One region of the Bowmanella denitrificans genome, then DNA from elsewhere that is predicted to be linked to it. Evidence: predicted binding sites of a transcription regulator. Region 1 holds the regulator's gene; each other region holds the start of a gene.
What was found. Region 1 encodes FNR, which switches genes on or off when oxygen is low (the NO sensors DNR and NnrR bind a similar motif). Its sites were predicted from a motif close to TTGATCTAGATCAA; they were not measured.

Region 2: nrdG (anaerobic ribonucleoside-triphosphate reductase activating protein) is a predicted target of FNR. The motif match lies at 1,557-1,570, and genes of this name have one in related genera.
Region 3: fliK (flagellar hook-length control protein FliK) is a predicted target of FNR. The motif match lies at 1,463-1,476, and genes of this name have one in related genera.

The regions. Positions count from the first base shown of each region.
Region 1 covers NZ_BAAAEI010000006.1:214,978-218,244, forward strand. The annotation lists gene ABD028_RS03935 (heavy metal translocating P-type ATPase) at 1-416, shown strand, start outside; gene ccoS (cbb3-type cytochrome oxidase assembly protein CcoS) at 416-589, shown strand; gene ABD028_RS03945 (sulfite exporter TauE/SafE family protein) at 582-1,256, shown strand; gene fnr (fumarate/nitrate reduction transcriptional regulator Fnr) at 1,340-2,065, shown strand; gene uspE (universal stress protein UspE) at 2,166-3,101, shown strand; gene ABD028_RS03960 (DUF4112 domain-containing protein) at 3,213-3,267, shown strand, end outside.
Region 2 covers NZ_BAAAEI010000006.1:576,997-580,263, forward strand. The annotation lists gene nrdD (anaerobic ribonucleoside-triphosphate reductase) at 1-1,018, opposite strand, end outside; gene nrdG (anaerobic ribonucleoside-triphosphate reductase activating protein) at 1,005-1,496, opposite strand; gene ABD028_RS05520 (HPP family protein) at 1,669-2,868, shown strand; gene ABD028_RS05525 (ribonucleotide reductase subunit alpha) at 3,113-3,267, shown strand, end outside.
Region 3 covers NZ_BAAAEI010000023.1:398,519-401,785, forward strand. The annotation lists gene fliK (flagellar hook-length control protein FliK) at 1-1,398, opposite strand, end outside; gene ccmA (cytochrome c biogenesis heme-transporting ATPase CcmA) at 1,585-2,208, shown strand; gene ccmB (heme exporter protein CcmB) at 2,208-2,873, shown strand; gene ABD028_RS19390 (heme ABC transporter permease) at 2,895-3,267, shown strand, end outside.

The DNA.
Region 1 (3,267 bases):
AGATTGATAGGTTATATAGTCAGTGCAAACCAGAGCAGAAACTCAAAAAGATGCAGGAATTACAGCATCAGGGACAGCATGTACTGATGATGGGGGATGGCATTAATGACGCCCCAGTGCTGGCCGCTGCACAGGTTTCAGTAGCCGTTGGTGGTGCGACCGAGTTAGCTAAAAATGCCGCTGATGTTATTTTAATTAAGCCTTCTTTGACCCTGTTACCGGTGTTATTCAATATGGCTAAACGCAGCAGGGCCAAGATAAAGCAGAACATGGCCTGGGCATTGGGTTATAACCTGTTGGTGCTGCCACTGGCCGTTTGCGGTTATTTAACCCCTTGGTTGGGGGTAGTTGGTATGTCGCTAAGCTCTATTATTGTGGTAGCCAATTCTGTTCGACTACTTAAGGCCGATTCCTAATGGGCATTTTATATATCCTTATTCCCCTTGCGATTGTGATTGTCACTATCGCCATCGTGATTTTTTTCTGGGCAGTAAAGTCCGGACAGTTTGACGACCTGGAACGTCAGGGCCACAACATTCTGTTCGATGATGACAAACCCTCGGGCGGGGATAAAAACCAGCGTGACTGATCTGACGCTGCTTTCTGCACTTCTTATTGGTCTGGCAGGCAGTGTGCATTGCGTTGCGATGTGTGGTGGCATTGTCGGTGCACTGAGTTTTTCTATTCCCAAAGATCGTTCCCCTTTGCCTTTTGAGCTGGCCTACCATAGCGGTAGACTTGCCAGTTACAGCCTGGCTGGGGCGATAACCGGGGGGCTTGGTCAGCTTTTCAGCCATCAGATTGCGGGCGGCATGGCTATTTTGAATTTGCTCAGTGGCTTGTTTCTGCTGGCCCTGGCGCTGTATATCGGCAATTGGTGGCGCGGCTTGTCTTGGTTAGAAAAACAGGGAGCTAAGTTGTGGCGACCGGTTGCACCGCTGTCTAAACGCTTTATTCCGTTTAAAAGTCCGGCATGGGCGCTGCCTTATGGATTGATCTGGGGGTGGTTGCCCTGTGGTTTAGTGTATTCCAGTTTAACCTGGAGCCTGGCAGCCGGCAGCGTCCATCAGGGCGCACTGTTGATGCTGATGTTCGGGCTTGGAACTCTGCCAGCCCTGTTGACCCTGGGGCGTTTTAGTCAACAATTACGGCCTTTACTGGCACATCCGCGTAGCAAACAGATTATTGCGGTGTTGTTAGCGATCAGTGCCCTGTGGCTGCTTTTATCGCCCTATGTGATGGCAGTTGAAGCCTGACCCTGAAGTTAGTTGATTTCGCTTACACCTATGCCAAAAAATGCTAAGCTAGCCATCTGTCTGGCCATTTATCTATAGCCACAATGAATCAACACCGCGAATGTACCATCAGTTGTCAGAATTGCAGCATCAGTCAGTTGTGTTTGCCTTTTACTCTGAATGAGAAGGAACTGGATAAACTCGACAATATTATTCAGCGTAAGCGGCCATTTCAGAAAAATGAACGATTGTTCCAGTCCGGGGATAAGTTAAACAGCTTGTTCGCGGTGCGCTCCGGCTCTTTTAAGAGTTTCGTATTGGCCTCTGACGGAGAAGAGCAAATTACCGCTTTCCATTTACCAGGGGATATCATTGGGTTTGATGCTATTCACAACCAACAACATAAAAGCTTCGCGCAGGCGCTGGAAACCTCGATGGTATGTGAAATCCCCTTCCAAACCATGGAAGCCTTGTCTGGCGATTTACCGAGGCTGAGACAACAGATAATGCGCTTGATGAGCAATGAAATCCTTGCAGATCAAGATATGTTTATGTTGCTTAACAAACGCACCGCTAACCAACGACTGGCGCATTTTTTGGCGCATCTGGGTGACCGTTACCATCAACGCGGCTTTTCCGGCAGCCAGTTCCGTCTCAGTATGACCCGTGCGGAAATTGGAAATTACCTGGGTTTAACCGTAGAAACCATCAGCCGCCTGCTAACCAAGTTTCAAAAGCAGGGCCTGATAAAAGTAGATGGCAAATTTATTACCCTGGTACAACCTGCTCAGCTTAAGGAAGTGCAGGACAGTTCCGCGACGACTAGTTAAAAACTTTCCCCTTCGGACTTGATCTAACGCAATCATACTGATTGGATAGAAATGTAGTTTGTACATAGACTAAACACATTGGATCTGCCGGAGGAGATGGATGATTAATTATAAAAAATTGCTGGTCGTCATTGACCCTACCACTGAACAACAGAAAGCTTTAAAAAGAGCGGTACTGATAGCGGGTAAAACCGGCGCAAGCATTACTGCTTTTCTGTCCATTTATGATTTCTCCTACGAAATGACCACTATGCTGTCGGTGGACGAACGCGAAACTATGCGTCAGGCCGTGGTGGACGACAGAACGGAATGGTTGACCGAATTGCTGTCGGAGCAGATAGACGACCCATCATTGGCTGTTGATGCAAAAGTGGTATGGCACAATCGGCCATTTGAAAGCATTATTTATGAAACCATTGAACAGCAGTATGATCTGATCATTAAAGGTACCCATGAACACAGCGGGTTAAAGTCAGTGATCTTTACCCCTACCGACTGGCATTTAATGCGTAAAGCCCCCGTTCCTGTATTGCTGGTGAAAGAACATGACTGGCCTGAACAGGGACAGATACTGGCTGCGGTCAATGTTGGTTCAGTAGACACAGAACATGCTTCGTTGAATCAGAAGGTTACTCACACGGCGTTAGATTTTGCCCGCACCCTCAACGGTCAGGTTAACCTGGTGAATTCTTATCCTGGCACGCCGGTAAATATTGCCATCGAAATTCCTGAATTTGACCCTGCCAGTTTTAATCAATCGGTGAAAAACCACCATATCGATGCGATGAAAACCTTTGCCAGTACGCATGGTATTGATATGACCCATTGTTATGTGCGCGAGGGCTTACCTGAAGATGTGATCCCCACTGTGGCAGAAAAACTGGATGCTGAACTGGTGGTTATTGGTACCGTAGGACGACATGGTATTTCTGCAGCATTGATTGGCAATACCGCTGAACATGTTATCGATATGCTCGATTGCGATGTTCTGACGGTTAAACCTGACGGCTTTGTCAGCCCATTGCAACAAAAGTAAGTTAATCTTCCCTACGGCCCCATTGTTGTATGCACAGCAATGGGGTATCCGATTCCTGCTGCTTGGCAGCGTCAATTTACAGCCCGCTACTCAAGATAGGTTGAAATTAGAATGGCGTCGCAAAATCACCAGCGTTTACTTAAAAGTGCCAGATCCTGGGCCAATT
Region 2 (3,267 bases), 360 kb from region 1:
CATCCTGAATCAATCGGTTCATATTCAGGGTGATGACATTGATCGAGCCGGTGGCCACCCCACCGGCGCCCAGGCTGTAAGAAAAAGTATGGTCACTAATTTCATTACGCAGGCGGCAACAGGACGCCAGCGAATCAGCACTTTGTGACTGGTAAACAAAGAACGACCCGCCCTGGCTCATATTCTCGGCGCACAAGCCGGCAAAGCTGTCATCCTTCACCCTGCCATTTTCGGTCAGCATGGCGGCGGTTACCACCGGAAACGTCAGAATGGCCTTATTGCGCTCCTGATTAAACCAATTAAGGAAAAAGCCCTGCAGGGCGCTGACCGATTGCCAGTCGGGGGCGCTCATATCGGGAAAGACAAAGTTGCCAAACATGGCATCAAAATAATGGCGGTCATACAGGGAAATATTCCAGAACACACTTTGATAACCGCGCGCTGCGGCGGGTTGATTGAGCGCATACACCACATGCTGAAGATGATTTTCAATGGCTTTGGTGTGGCTGCTCAGGTAGTTGTCGCCGTAATCACGGCGGGCAAAGTAGTCAAAGTAAGTTAAAAATTCCACCGTCGCTACCGCCCCGGCAAACTGGGCACTGATGGCAAATACCAGATTAACGAAACTACCGCAGAACGATTCCAGGTGCTGTGGAGCCTTGGATTCGCCGCCCAGTCTGGTCAGTCCATCCAGCAAAAACGGGTACATGGTAATTGATGCGCAATAGGGTTTCAGGCTGGTTTCGTCATGCACATAGATTTCGTGCCGCTCTATCTGGCGCACATACTCATCTCCCAGGGCGTCACCAAACAATTCGCTGATCTTATTTTTGACCAGTGCCCGATTAATCTGGATCACGCAGTCCTTCATCAGTTCTGCTTCCAGGGTCGCAATGTTTTTATGTGTCACATTGGCGTTGGCGTCCAGCTTCGAGCCATCTGCCGGGTTCACCGCCTGTTGATACTCACGAATAAAATTCAGTTTGCCTTGTAGTTGTTGCGCATTAAGCGGCAGCATAATCATTCTCCATAAATCGAAAATTAAGAAGATTGCCGGTGGCAAGCTCCAGAAAACGCTGGTTGGTTGTGGGACTGGTAAGACCGCCCAGTTGCGAATACCAGCGACCGGTTTTCAGATAATCCAGGTGTGTTTGCAGGCGGGCCGGTATTTTGTTCATACCGGTATACAGGCAAGTTTTCAGTCCGGCTTGCCGGGCCTGTTGTAACAATGCCAGTAACGCATCCGGATGCCATTCACCGCCAAAAAACAGCACGCAACTAACCAGGTGCGCATAACGTTGCAGATACCGGGCAAAAAGTTGCGGGGTCAGCGCCTCTCCTGTGCTGGGATCCCAGCTATCCTGACTATGGCAACCCTCGCAGCGCAGCGGGCAGCCAGTGATGGTAAAGGCCAGCGCCACTTCATCCGGCACTTCCTGAAAGCACACCTGGGGGGGAAAGCTGTTAAAGGGCTCAAACCTCTTATCTTGTGTCATAACACAACCGCAAACACCATATATTGTGTTTATACGGTAAATGAGCACAAGATCTTGTTGTTGATCTGGATCAACAAATTCGGCCTGCCGGGTTTAACTTATAACGGAAAAAACATGCGCTTGTGCCACTGCACTTGTACACTGCCGCGCTTGTCGTTTGTCCTGTCGTATTATGAAACTGTTTATAAGCAAAATTACCGGCCAATTACTGACACGGCTTGGCATAATCAAAGCCGACAGTCAGCGCTTGTCCAGTATTCCTGTCGCCGAGCGACTAAAAGTCGCTGCCGCCGCAGGTATTGCATTGTTTGTTGTGACTTTGACCAGCCAATATCTGGCCGACCTAGCCAGCACGGTTGTGTTGCTGGCGTCCATGGGCGCCTCAGCGGTTTTACTGTTCGGTCTGCCATCCAGTCCTCTGGCCAAGCCCTGGTCATTTGCCGCCGGTCACCTTATCTCCGCCGGCATTGGACTGTTGTGTTCACATCTGTTTACCGATATGGCGGTAATGGCTGCCGTGACTATTGCGTTGGTACTGTTTGCCATGTACCTGTTTGAATGTATGCATCCGCCTGGCGGCGCCACTGCATTAGTGCCGGTTATCGCTTCAAGCGAGCAGTTACTCGGCTATGAATTTCTATTTCTACCTGTCGCGTTGAATGTAACGGTGATGTTGCTGATGGCACTGATGCTCAATTATCTGTTGCGTCCCCGACCACAAAAGCGCGATTTTGACCCGGTGCATTTGCACCAGGATGCCAGTCCGATAAAACGCACCGGGTTGCAGCCTGAAGATTTATTGTACGCCCTGAATCACTATCAAACCGTAGTGGATGTCAGCGAAACGGATTTAGAGCAAATTTATCAGCAAGCCCAGTTGCACGCATACCAGCGTCAGCTCGGCGCAATATTGTGCCGGGATATCATGTCGCGGGATATTATCTGCGTCACAGCAGAGACTCCGCTAACCCAGGCATGGCGGTTACTACAAAAGCACAAAATTCGCACCCTGCCAGTGATTACAGCCGATCGGCAACTACTGGGAATGGTCTCGGTAACGGATTTCTTAAAAGACATCAGTGTTCCACATTACTGGGGACTATTGCGACATATGAGTAGCCTCAGTCTGCACACCAGTGCCAAACGCCAATGGCGCAAACATCACAAACAGCAGGTAGCCGATATTATGCGCACCGGGATCACCGCCATTCGGCAAGATGAGCATGTTATCGAGCTAATCCCCAAGTTGTCAGAACTGGGCTTACATCAGGTACCGGTGCTGGATACTAATCACAAACTGGTGGGAATGGTGACCCAATCTGACCTGATTGCAGCCTTATATGCCAACAGCCAAAAAGGTCGAACCAACTGAATGGTGTTCATTGTTGCGGCCTGGCCGCGCCAGGGAACTTAAGCCTATAGCATGGTATCGCCCCTAGTTATGCAGAATATGTCACCTTAACATGCCAGCAAGCACCCATTGTCGTTGGCTAATTCAGGTTGTACAGCCATGGCTCTCTACCTCCCATTGGGTACAGGAGCTACTCTTTGTGCGCATAGCAAGCAACAGGGCCTGAGGGTAAAATAGCCACACCTGCTTTCTGGGATTTTTAACTATGCACATTCACAGCTATACACAACTCATTGAAGCCGCCCTGGCTCAGCCTGAGCCACAAAGGTTGCTATTTGTATTCGCCAGGGCCGAATTACCGGTTGGACACACAGGCAAACAAAAACAGGAATTTGAGCAGGGCCATGGCGGCACCCTTTC
Region 3 (3,267 bases), on a different contig from region 1:
CAGACTGAGCGCCGGCGTGCTAAGCAAGGCGCGCAGCGCGGCGGTATCTTGTTCATTGCCCTGTGGCAGGCTTTGTTTTAACTGAGTGCTGAGTTGCTGCAATAGCTTGACCGTATCAGGTGCCACCGAGCGACTGTCAGCCAGGGCCGATTCTATATGAGTCAATAAGCGAGCCGGTGATTCCTGTTGGCTGTAAAGTTTACGGCTGAGCTCCTGTAATTGCTGGTATAACAGGCCTTGCTTATCTACCTGTGCGGCGGCTTGCTGGGTCGCGGTGGGAGTTAATACCGCTTTGTCCGGGACAAGGGGCTTATCCGTTGTGACTGTAACCTCACTTTGTGACTTGGTTGGATGACTTGGCGCTTGCCCTGCTATCGGCTTACCCGCAATTGGCATACTGTCTTTGCTAATAGCCGGGCTGGCTTGTCCTTCGGTTGGCACAGAAATCTGCTGTTTGAGTACAGACTGCAACTGCTGTAGCGCCGGTTTATCCAGTATCAGACTGGCGCTGGGCGGAGTACTAAGTGATTGAAGTTGCGGCCGCTCACCGCTGGGTTGCTGCAATTGCACAAACTGCGCTGTGGTGGTTAGTTTGGCAAGCCACTGTACAAGTGGCCTGGCAACCGGCACAGGTAGTTGTTCGGCCCACTGCTTTAACTGATGGATGTCGATGCGAAGACCTTGCCCGAACAGATCAACACGGCTTAACAGTTCGGGTTTTTGTGCGGGTAATACCCATTCACTGCCAGCAACCGGCCCCCTGGATGCCATGCTTTGCACTGATGGTTGTAGCGGGGCGGCAGCTGCAGGTGACGGGTTGATTGGCTTGCCGCTGTTTGGGGCTTCATATAGGGTTAACTGCCACTGGCCAGTTTGCCGCTGATAGTGCAGCTCAACCAACTGCCCTGGTGCCAGCTTGGGGGCATCCATCGGCATTTGCAGTTTGACTGGCTTGCCTTGTATATCCAGCGTTAGTTGCTGTGGCTGCTGGCTGATTACCTGTGCCGACACTTTAAAGACTTCCGGCAGTTGGCCCTCACCTTTACCCACCAGTGGCAGCAAGGCCTGTAATAGTTGGTTGTTCAGTATCAGGGTTTGGATTTGTGTGGGTTGCGCCTGACTTTGGTTTACCTGCGGGTAGAAAAGTAAGGTTGTGTTGTCTTTGCCACTTGTCAGCAACTGGTAAAGCCCACCATCCAATAGTTTACCCTTGAGATCACTGGCATTTATCTGCACCTGCCGGTTACCCAGGTTCAGTAACAGTTGATTGCCGGGCAGTATTTTTACCTCGGCCTGACTAAGCTGTTGTAGCATGGCTTCAGGCAAGGCGGCGCTTTGCTGCAACTGGCGCAAGGCACTCAGCAGGGATTGCTGGGATGTAGGTAACAGATCTGACATAAGGCCTTATCGACTGCCTGTTGCACAAGCTGAATGCACTGGGTGCAGAATAAAGGCATTTTTGATGATCTCGATCAGTATATCAAGTGGGTACAAATCATCCCCAACTGCTGTTGGCTGTGCTATCATCCGCCGGTTTTTGGCTGTGCATTCTGTTTTGAATTGCCGATAAACAAAAGGCTGAGTTTGTCCTTACTATCCGTTAACAATTTGTCCTGCATTAAGCGTGATCGCATCTTGTTTGATGAGCTGGGATTTGTGTTGCAGCCAGGGGAGCTTTTGCATGTTCAGGGCCCCAATGGTGCCGGTAAAACCAGCCTGTTGCGATTATTGGTCGGTTTGTCTCAACCGCAAAGCGGAGAGATTTGCTGGCAAGGTGAGGATATCCGCCAAATACAGTCGCAGTATCAACGTCAGCTTTGCTATTTTGGCCATAAACTTGGGGTGAATCTGGCCCTTAGTGCATTGGATAATTTGCATTTCTGGTGTCAGATGCAGGAGATTAAGGCGGACGCTGATCTCTATCCATTACTGGAAACACTCGGATTAGTGGGACTGGAAGAACTGCCTGCCGGGCAACTTTCCGCCGGGCAACAACGTCGAATTGCCCTGGCGCGTTTCTGGCTGAAATCCTGCCCCTTATGGGTATTGGATGAACCTTTTACCGCACTGGATCGCCAGGCCGTGCAAATGCTCAAATCTCGTATGCAGGCCCATTTGCAAGGGCAGGGCATTATCGTGATGACCTCTCATCAAAGTTTGGATTTCCCCACGCCTGTTCGTGAGCTGCATCTGGAGTATCGCCTGTGATATACCCTTTGGCAGGACTGCTGCGCCGTGAATTAGCGCTGGCCTACCGCCAGAAAGCGGAGTTAATGCAGCCGCTGATTTTCTTTGTACTGGTTATCAGTTTGTTTCCGCTTGGGGTGGGTCCTGGTCCGCAGATGCTACAGAAAATAGGCCCAGGGGTGATTTGGGTGGCCGTACTGTTATCATCGTTGCTCGGTATGGAGCGATTGTTCCGTGACGATTTTAGTGACGGCTGGCTGGAACAGATGATGCTCAGTGGGCTGCCGTTGCCTTTGGTGGTGCTGGTTAAAGTGATCGCACACTGGCTGACCTGCGTACTGCCACTACTGTTGGTGTCCCCTCTGCTGGCGTTGTTTTTAAATTTGAGTCCGGCCATGTATCAGGCACTGGTGCTCGGGCTGCTACTGGGCACGCCGCTACTCAGCCTGGTCGGGGCCACAGGCGTGGCGCTGACATTGGGTTTGCAACGGGGTGGGGTGCTGTTGTCTTTACTGTTATTACCGCTATTCGTCCCATTATTGATTTTTGCCACCTCGGCGGTGGATGCGGCAGCTATGCAACTTCCCTATAATGGCCAGTTAGCCATCATAGGCGCCTTATTACTTTTGGCATTGGCGCTGAGCCCGCTGGCAACGGCCCATGCTTTGAAGATCAGTCAGAATTAAAATTATCAGGTGCAACTGACTATGTGGAAATGGTTACATCCTTATGCAAAGACCGAACGAGCCTATGCCTTGTGTGGCAGCTTGTTACCCTGGTGCTGGGGTGGGGCACTGCTGTGTCTTGCCGTCGGGCTGGCATGGGGGCTGGCATTCGCTCCGGCTGATTACCAGCAGGGAGATTCGTTCAGAATCATCTATTTACACGTACCCAGCGCGATATTGTCTATGGGCGCCTACAGCGGTATGGCCATTGCTGCATTTATTGGCTTGGTTTGGCAAATCCGCAGTGCCGACATGGCCGTGTCAGCTATTGCCCCGGTAGGTGCGGTAGTCACTTTTGTGGCACTGTTTACCGGTGCGGCCTGGGGCAAACCTATGTGGGGTACCTGGTGGGTAT